2 regions of the Rhodoferax sp. GW822-FHT04A08 genome follow, and region 1 is predicted to be linked to the other one. Evidence: predicted binding sites of a transcription regulator. Region 1 holds the regulator's gene; the other holds the start of a gene.

The links. The regulator sigma-54, encoded in region 1, starts transcription at its own class of promoters, with help from an activator protein. The targets are predictions, from matches to a motif close to TGGCANGNAANCTGCTTT.
Region 2: nifE (nitrogenase iron-molybdenum cofactor biosynthesis protein NifE) is a predicted target of sigma-54. The motif match lies at 1,755-1,772, and genes of this name have one in related genera.

What each region holds. Positions count from the first base shown of each region.
Region 1 is NZ_JBXAMW010000013.1:29,716-33,121, reverse strand. It holds gene lptA (lipopolysaccharide transport periplasmic protein LptA) at 1-528, shown strand, start outside; gene lptB (LPS export ABC transporter ATP-binding protein) at 498-1,280, shown strand; gene AC1RMF_RS20530 (RNA polymerase factor sigma-54) at 1,280-2,875, shown strand; gene AC1RMF_RS20525 (THUMP domain-containing class I SAM-dependent RNA methyltransferase) at 2,872-3,406, shown strand, end outside.
Region 2 is NZ_JBXAMW010000009.1:7,229-10,634, forward strand. It holds gene nifN (nitrogenase iron-molybdenum cofactor biosynthesis protein NifN) at 1-207, opposite strand, end outside; gene nifE (nitrogenase iron-molybdenum cofactor biosynthesis protein NifE) at 232-1,722, opposite strand; gene AC1RMF_RS17020 (hypothetical protein) at 2,028-2,258, shown strand; gene AC1RMF_RS17025 (hypothetical protein) at 2,291-2,515, shown strand; gene AC1RMF_RS17030 (hypothetical protein) at 2,637-2,855, shown strand; gene AC1RMF_RS17035 (ferritin-like domain-containing protein) at 2,877-3,356, opposite strand; gene AC1RMF_RS17040 (hypothetical protein) at 3,369-3,406, opposite strand, start outside.

The DNA.
Region 1 (3,406 bases):
ATGAACATCGAGGCCGACGCGCTACGCTATGACGACCTCAAGCAGGTCAGCGTATTCACCGGCAAGGTGGTGCTGACCAAGGGAACCATCGTGATCCGCGCAGATCGGCTGGATGTGCGCCAGGATCCTGACGGATATCAATTTGGCGTTGCCACCGGTTCCGCAGACAAGCTGGCCTTCTACCGGCAGAAGCGCGAAGCACTGGACGAGTTCATCGAGGGGGAGGGCGAAACCATCACCTATGACGGCAAGGCCGATACCGTGACCTTCACCGGCAAAGCGCAGTTGCGCCGACTGCGTGGCGCCACGTTGGCCGATGAAATCACCGGCGGTGTCATCGTTTATGAAAATCTCACCGACCTGTTCACGGTCGATGGTGCCGCCAACACCAAGGGACCGACTGGCGCCCTGGGAACCGGTCGCGTGCGGGTCATGCTGACCCCCAAGCCCGAAGCCAGTGCTCCGGCGCCTGCCGCAACCCCGTTGCCGCTCAAACCATCCGCGACCCTGGGGGGGGCCGCCAAGTGAGTGGTTTTGCTGCGGGGAACTTGACGGCGCAACATCTGCAAAAGTCCTATGGCAAGCGCCAAGTGGTCAAGGACGTGTCCCTGACCGTGCGTACGGGCGAAGTGGTGGGCCTGCTGGGCCCCAACGGCGCTGGCAAGACCACCTCGTTCTACATCATCGTGGGGTTGCTGCGCGCCAGCGGGGGTGACATCTCCATCGATGGCAATTCGATCGAGTCCATGCCCATACACCGGCGCGCGCGTCTGGGGCTGGGCTACCTGCCGCAGGAAGCCTCGATTTTTCGCAAGCTCAACGTGGAAGACAACGTGCGCGCTGTGCTGGAACTGCAGCGCGACGAAGACGGCACTCCATTGCGCAGCGCGGAGATCGAGAAGCGGCTGACCAATCTGCTGCAGGAATTGCGGGTCGAGCACTTGCGCGAGTCTCCGGCGCTGGCCTTGTCGGGCGGTGAGCGGCGGCGCGTGGAAATTGCCCGCGCGTTGGCTACCGGGCCGCGTTTCATCCTGCTGGACGAGCCGTTTGCCGGCATCGACCCGATTGCGGTGATCGAGATCCAGCGCATCATCAACTTCCTCAAGGCGCGCGGCATCGGGGTGCTCATCACCGACCACAATGTGCGCGAGACCCTGGGCATTTGCGACCACGCCTACATCATCAGTGATGGCCGCGTGCTGGCCGAAGGCACGCCTTCGGAAATTGTCGACAACCCCGAGGTACGCCGCGTGTACCTTGGCGAAAACTTCAAGATGTAATGAAGCAAGGTCTCTCATTACGCGTCTCCCAGCATCTGGCGCTTACTCCCCAGTTGCAGCAGTCGATCCGTCTGCTGCAGCTCTCCACGCTCGAACTGAGCCAGGAAGTGGAGCAGATGCTGGACGAGAACCCTTTTCTGGAACTGGGTGAGGACCATGCCGAGCGGGAAGAGTTCGGCATCGCACAGGCGGATACGCCGGTCAGTGAAGGCGACAAAGATGTGGAGTTTTCCGCCACCATGCCCGACCTGGGCAGCAGCATCGTGGCCTCCACCAGCAGTGATGAAGACAACAGTCCCCTGAGCGGGGACGAAGGCATCGACTGGGAAGGCGACGGCACCACCGAAATGACCCCGGACGACGGCGAGTGGGGCGTCGAGGCCAAGGCCAGTACCAATAACCTCACTGGCGACGAAGACAAGGACGCCACCGAGCTGGCCCGCACGCAGGAGAGCTTGCAGGCCTTCCTGCATCGGCAGACACTGGGTTTGCGCCTGAGCGCCGAAGACGCTGCCGCGCTGCGTTTCCTGATCGAGTCGCTCAACGACGACGGCTATCTGGAAGAGCCGCTCGAGGACCTAGCCCGCACCTTGAACCCGCAGGATGAAGAGCAGTTGTACGACCTAGTGCACCATTTCTCGGTAGCCCTGGGACTGCTGCAAAGCCTGGAGCCGGTTGGCGTCGGTGCCCGCAATTTGAGCGAGTGCCTCAGTCTGCAATTGAAAGCTCTGCTGCGCAATCCGGATCTGGAAGACGAAGAGCGCGAGCAACTGGAAGTGGCCCTGCGCATTTGCCAGCAGCCCATGGAATTGCTGGCGCGCCGTGACATCAAGCGGCTGGTGCAGCTGGGCGTGGGCAGCGATGCCCTGGTGCGCGAGGCCATAGCGCTGATTGCGCGGCTGGAACCCAAGCCGGGGCGGCGCTTTGTCGACGTGGAGCGCAACATCGTGGTGCCCGACGTGCTGGTGGTGCCGGTGACCAACGCCAACAAGGCGGCTGCACCCAAGTTCCGCGTCATGCTCAATCCCGATGTGATGCCGCGCCTCAAGGTGCATGACATCTACGCCAATGTGCTGCGCAACCACCGGGGCGGTAAGGACAGCGCCAGCCACGCCGCTCTACAGCAACGCCTGCAGGAAGCGCGCTGGTTCATCAAGAATATCCAGCAGCGCTTTGACACCATCCTGCGCGTGAGCACGGCGATTGTGGAGCGGCAGAAGAGCTTCTTCACCCATGGCGAATTGGCCATGCGCCCGCTGGTGCTGCGTGAGATCGCCGACGAACTGGGCTTGCACGAGTCCACCATCAGCCGCGTGACCACCGCCAAGTACATGGCAACGCCTTTTGGCACCTTTGAGCTGAAGTACTTCTTCGGCTCCGGCCTGGGCACTGAGTCCGGCGGCAATGCGTCCAGCACCGCGGTGCGTGCACTCATCAAGCAGTTCATCAGCGCCGAAAGTGCCAAGAAGCCGCTGTCAGACAACCAGATATCCGAGATGCTCAAGGAGCAGGGTATTGAATGTGCCCGGCGCACTGTGGCCAAATACCGCGAGGGGCTGAAGATCGCCCCCGCATCCCTGCGCAAGGCGCTATGAACCAACTGCAACTCTTTCTTCCCTGCGCCGCCGGTGTGGAGGATTACCTCGCGCCCGAAATCCTGCGCATCACCGGCCTGCCGCCCGGCTGCATCACCAAGCAGCGTGGTGGTGTGGCCGTGCGCACCTCCTTCACGGACGCCATGCGCCTGAACCTGTATTGCCGCCTAGCACAGCGCGTGCTGGTGCTGGTGTCGTACACCGAATACCGCAACGAGCAGGACTTGTACCGCGCCGCCATGGCGGTGCCGTGGGAGCGCTGGTTCACACCGCGCGAGACCATCAAGATCGAGGTCACCGCCCAGCACAGTCCTTTGACATCGCTGAACTTTGCTGCACTCAAGGTCAAGGATGCCGTCTGCGACCGCTTCCGCGAGACTTCGGGGGGCGTGCGTCCTGATGTCAACACCCAGTGGCCCGATGTGCGCATCTATGCCCACCTCACCACTGACAGCTGCTCGCTCTACATTGACACGTCCGGTGAGCCATTGTTCAAGCGGGGCTGGCGCGAGGACAAGGGCGATGCGCCGT
Region 2 (3,406 bases), on a different contig from region 1:
CTCGTTCATGGCCGTGGTCTGCAGCGGAATGGCTTCCTTGAAGTGGCGCACCAGCAGCACCAGGCCAAAGGAGGTACAGCCCTGCGAGCCGTGCATGACCGGCATGCAGGCGTCCAGCCCCATGAAGGCAAAGCTGGCGCCCAGCGGCTGGCTCATCTTGAGCGGGTTGACGGCGCAGGCTTTCTTGGATTCAACAACGTTTGCCATGGTGTGTGCCTTGTGTGGGTTGGGTCAGACGGGCACTTCTTCGGGCTCCAGGCCCAGCGATCTGGCTGCAGCTGTCGCCAGGAAATCCAGCGGTTTGGCTGCCGGTTGCACGGCACCCAGCGTCTCGCCGTCGTCACCCCAGGGAGCGGCAATGCGTACCTGCTGCCACACCGGGTTGAACAGGGCGCGGTCGATCTGCTTGACCAGCTCCACCATGCCTTCGTAGCCGCCATAGGGGTAATAGCGCTCCTGGTTGATGTCCAGCCAGGGCATGCGCGCCTTGAGTGCCACGAACTGCGAGCGGCCACCGCTGAGCATGATGTCGGCACGCGCATCGCGCAGCATGGCGTACATCTCACGCGGGGTCATGTCGTCGATCATGTGGGCGTCGTCGCCCATGATCTCCTTGATCTTTTCCTTGTCTTCCTTGGTGCTCTTCTTGATGCTGGTGCCGACAATCTCCATGCCGCCCTCCTGCAGCGCCGCCACCACCGACCAGGACTTCACACCACCGGTGATCAGCAGCACGCGCTTGCCCGCCAAGCGTTGCTTGTAGTGCGCAATGCGCTTCCAGGCGCGTGCCTCTTCCACCTCGATCAGGCGCTCGGTGCGCTCCAGCAAATCGTCCGGCGCACCCTGCTGCACCAGCAGTTTGGCAATCTGGCGCAGCGTGTCGCTCATATCGCCAATGCCGTAGAACGAGCCTTCAAAATACGGAATGCCCCAGCGCTGCTCCATCTTGGTGGCGATGTTGATCATGGACTTGGAGCACACCATCATGTTGACCTTGGCGCGGTGGGCGCCGGCCACCTCGTTGTAGCGTCCATCACCCGAGATGCACGACAGCACCCGTATGCCCAGCGCGTCCAGCAGCGGCTTGACCTGCCACAGCTCGCCGACCAGGTTGTATTCGCCAATGATGTTGATGTCGTAAGGCGTGGTGAACTCCGGCTCCACCGTACCGATCACATAGTCCAGCAGCGCCTCAGCGCCCAGCTTGTTGCCCAGGTTCTTGGGGCCGGCGAAGCCCGGCGCGTTGACCGGTATGACCGGTTTGCCGAACTTCTCGCTGGCGCGCTGGCACACCGCCTCGATGTCATCCCCCACCAAGGCGGTGACGCAGGTCTGGTAGACAAAGATGGCGGGTGGGTCGTACTTCTCCAGAATCTCGCGGATGGACTTGAACAGGCGCTTCTCGCCACCGTAGATCACGTCCAGCTCGTTGATGTCGGTGGTAAAGCCGGAGCGGTAGATCTGCGAGTGCGAGGACGCGCTGTGCCGGTTGTCCCAGGAGTTGCCCTCGCAGGCAATCGGGCCGTGGACCAGGTGCGCCACATCGGCAATGGGCTGCAATGCGATCTTGGCGCCATCGAAGGCGCAGCCCCCAGCCGCTGCGCCGGGGTTGAGCTGCTTGGTGCAACCCTTCTTGCGTTCTTTCTCGCTCTTGCCCTGGTTCTTGTCGCAGCCCGGTTCTTCGAACACTTCGGCAATCTTGGCTTTGAGCGATACGGACATGGACAACTCCTTGCAGGGTGGTTGATCCATCCATCGCAATTTGGGTGCCAGCCAAAATCGGCTTTTATTGGTGGTTTTGTGGGCGCAGAGACCTGCTCTTTGGCGGGTTTGAAGGCAATGCGACACAAGCCGCTGAACAGCGGGGCCGACTGCGCAATATTGCACTGCATCAACGAAATCCGCGCTTTTAGTACTTTGGTCGAATGCAGACCTTCGCAAATGCGTATATCCTTGCATTAAGTGGGAAAATTTCCCATTCTCTCCACATCGGAACATTGGCCGTCAGTAACCCAGGGAGTCGAAACATGACAGGACGCTGGCCATTTTTTGCAAACGGGAAGGCCACCCCGCGAGCAGGCGTTGCCGCTGCGCCCGTCACGCCCCCCCAAGTCGCGAACCCTGAGCCGTTATGGGCCGAACGCCGCAAATTCATACGAGCCATTCCGGCACCGGTCGCGGAAGAACTCAACAGCGAGTCCGCCTGGGCCGAGTTTGAATCAGCGATGCAGGCTCCGGGTCCGCAAGCCAATACCTGACCAGGGACCGGACTGATTCAACGGTGAGCCCTATGAACCATTCGATCGACAAACCTCTGAAGCCGGAAACACACCTTCGGGTGCTGAACCTGAGTATTCAGAATGAAGAGGCACCATCACCAAACCCGGAGTGTGAGGTCATCGAATTTGAAGGTGAAGAAGGCTGGCAGCATTGGCGGGACTCGGTATTTGTGCAGGATTTCGAGGAATCCGTGCTCACCGCCCCAGCCCCCTTATTCAAGGCCCAAGGAGACTGACAAGACCACATACTGCCAGGGCCTGCCGGACAGGCGTTTCAACACTTTGGGCATGCACGCTATCATCGCTCCAGACTAAAAGAGTGGCGACACTCCAAAAACGCTGGATCGGAGGTGGTGTATGGACTTTTTTCGCAAAGCTCCCAAGAAGATCATTGATCCTCTGGAGCCGATTCCCGTTGGCGAAGTACAGGAGTCGGACTGGGCCGAATGGGAAGACTCGGTAGCCTTCCAGGACAGCCTGATAGGCGGTTTCCCAGACACCACCAAGCAGCCGCTGACTCCCGAAACCGAAGACATGCTGGACATCTTCGCCAACGTGAAGAAGAAGGACTCCTAGGCGGGCTCTCCCGCCCTCACTTCAATCCTGCGTGGGTAGTCTGGCACCCGCCAGATGCAACTGAATCCAGCGCTTGAGTTCAGCCACGTGCTCGGCCTCCTCATCCACAAATTCCTTGGCTAATACGCGGATCTCCGGGTCCTGTGTGGCCTCCAGCACGCCGCTGTAGAAGTTGAGGCCAGCCGTTTCGGCGTCCAGCGCCACCTGCAGCGCCTGCTCGATGCCGATGAACGGGTCCGCCGCCCAGATGGCTGCGGCTTCCGGGCTCTCGATGTCAGGCCAGCGGAAGTCACTGCTCTGCAGCACCGGCAGATCGCGATAGCCCGAACGCGCACGCGCATCGCCCAGATGCAGCAGGGAGTAGTCCGCCAGACGCCGGAACAGCTTGCCGACATCCCGGTTGCCGGCGGTCATCATGGCATCAGCCAGCTGGCCGAAACGCAGTGCGGCTTCGCTCTCCAGCTGGATGGTGTGGGCCAGAAATTCTTCAACGCTGTTCATGGTGTTCCTTGTTCAAAACCCGATCTCAAACCACACCGGTTCCTGCTTGC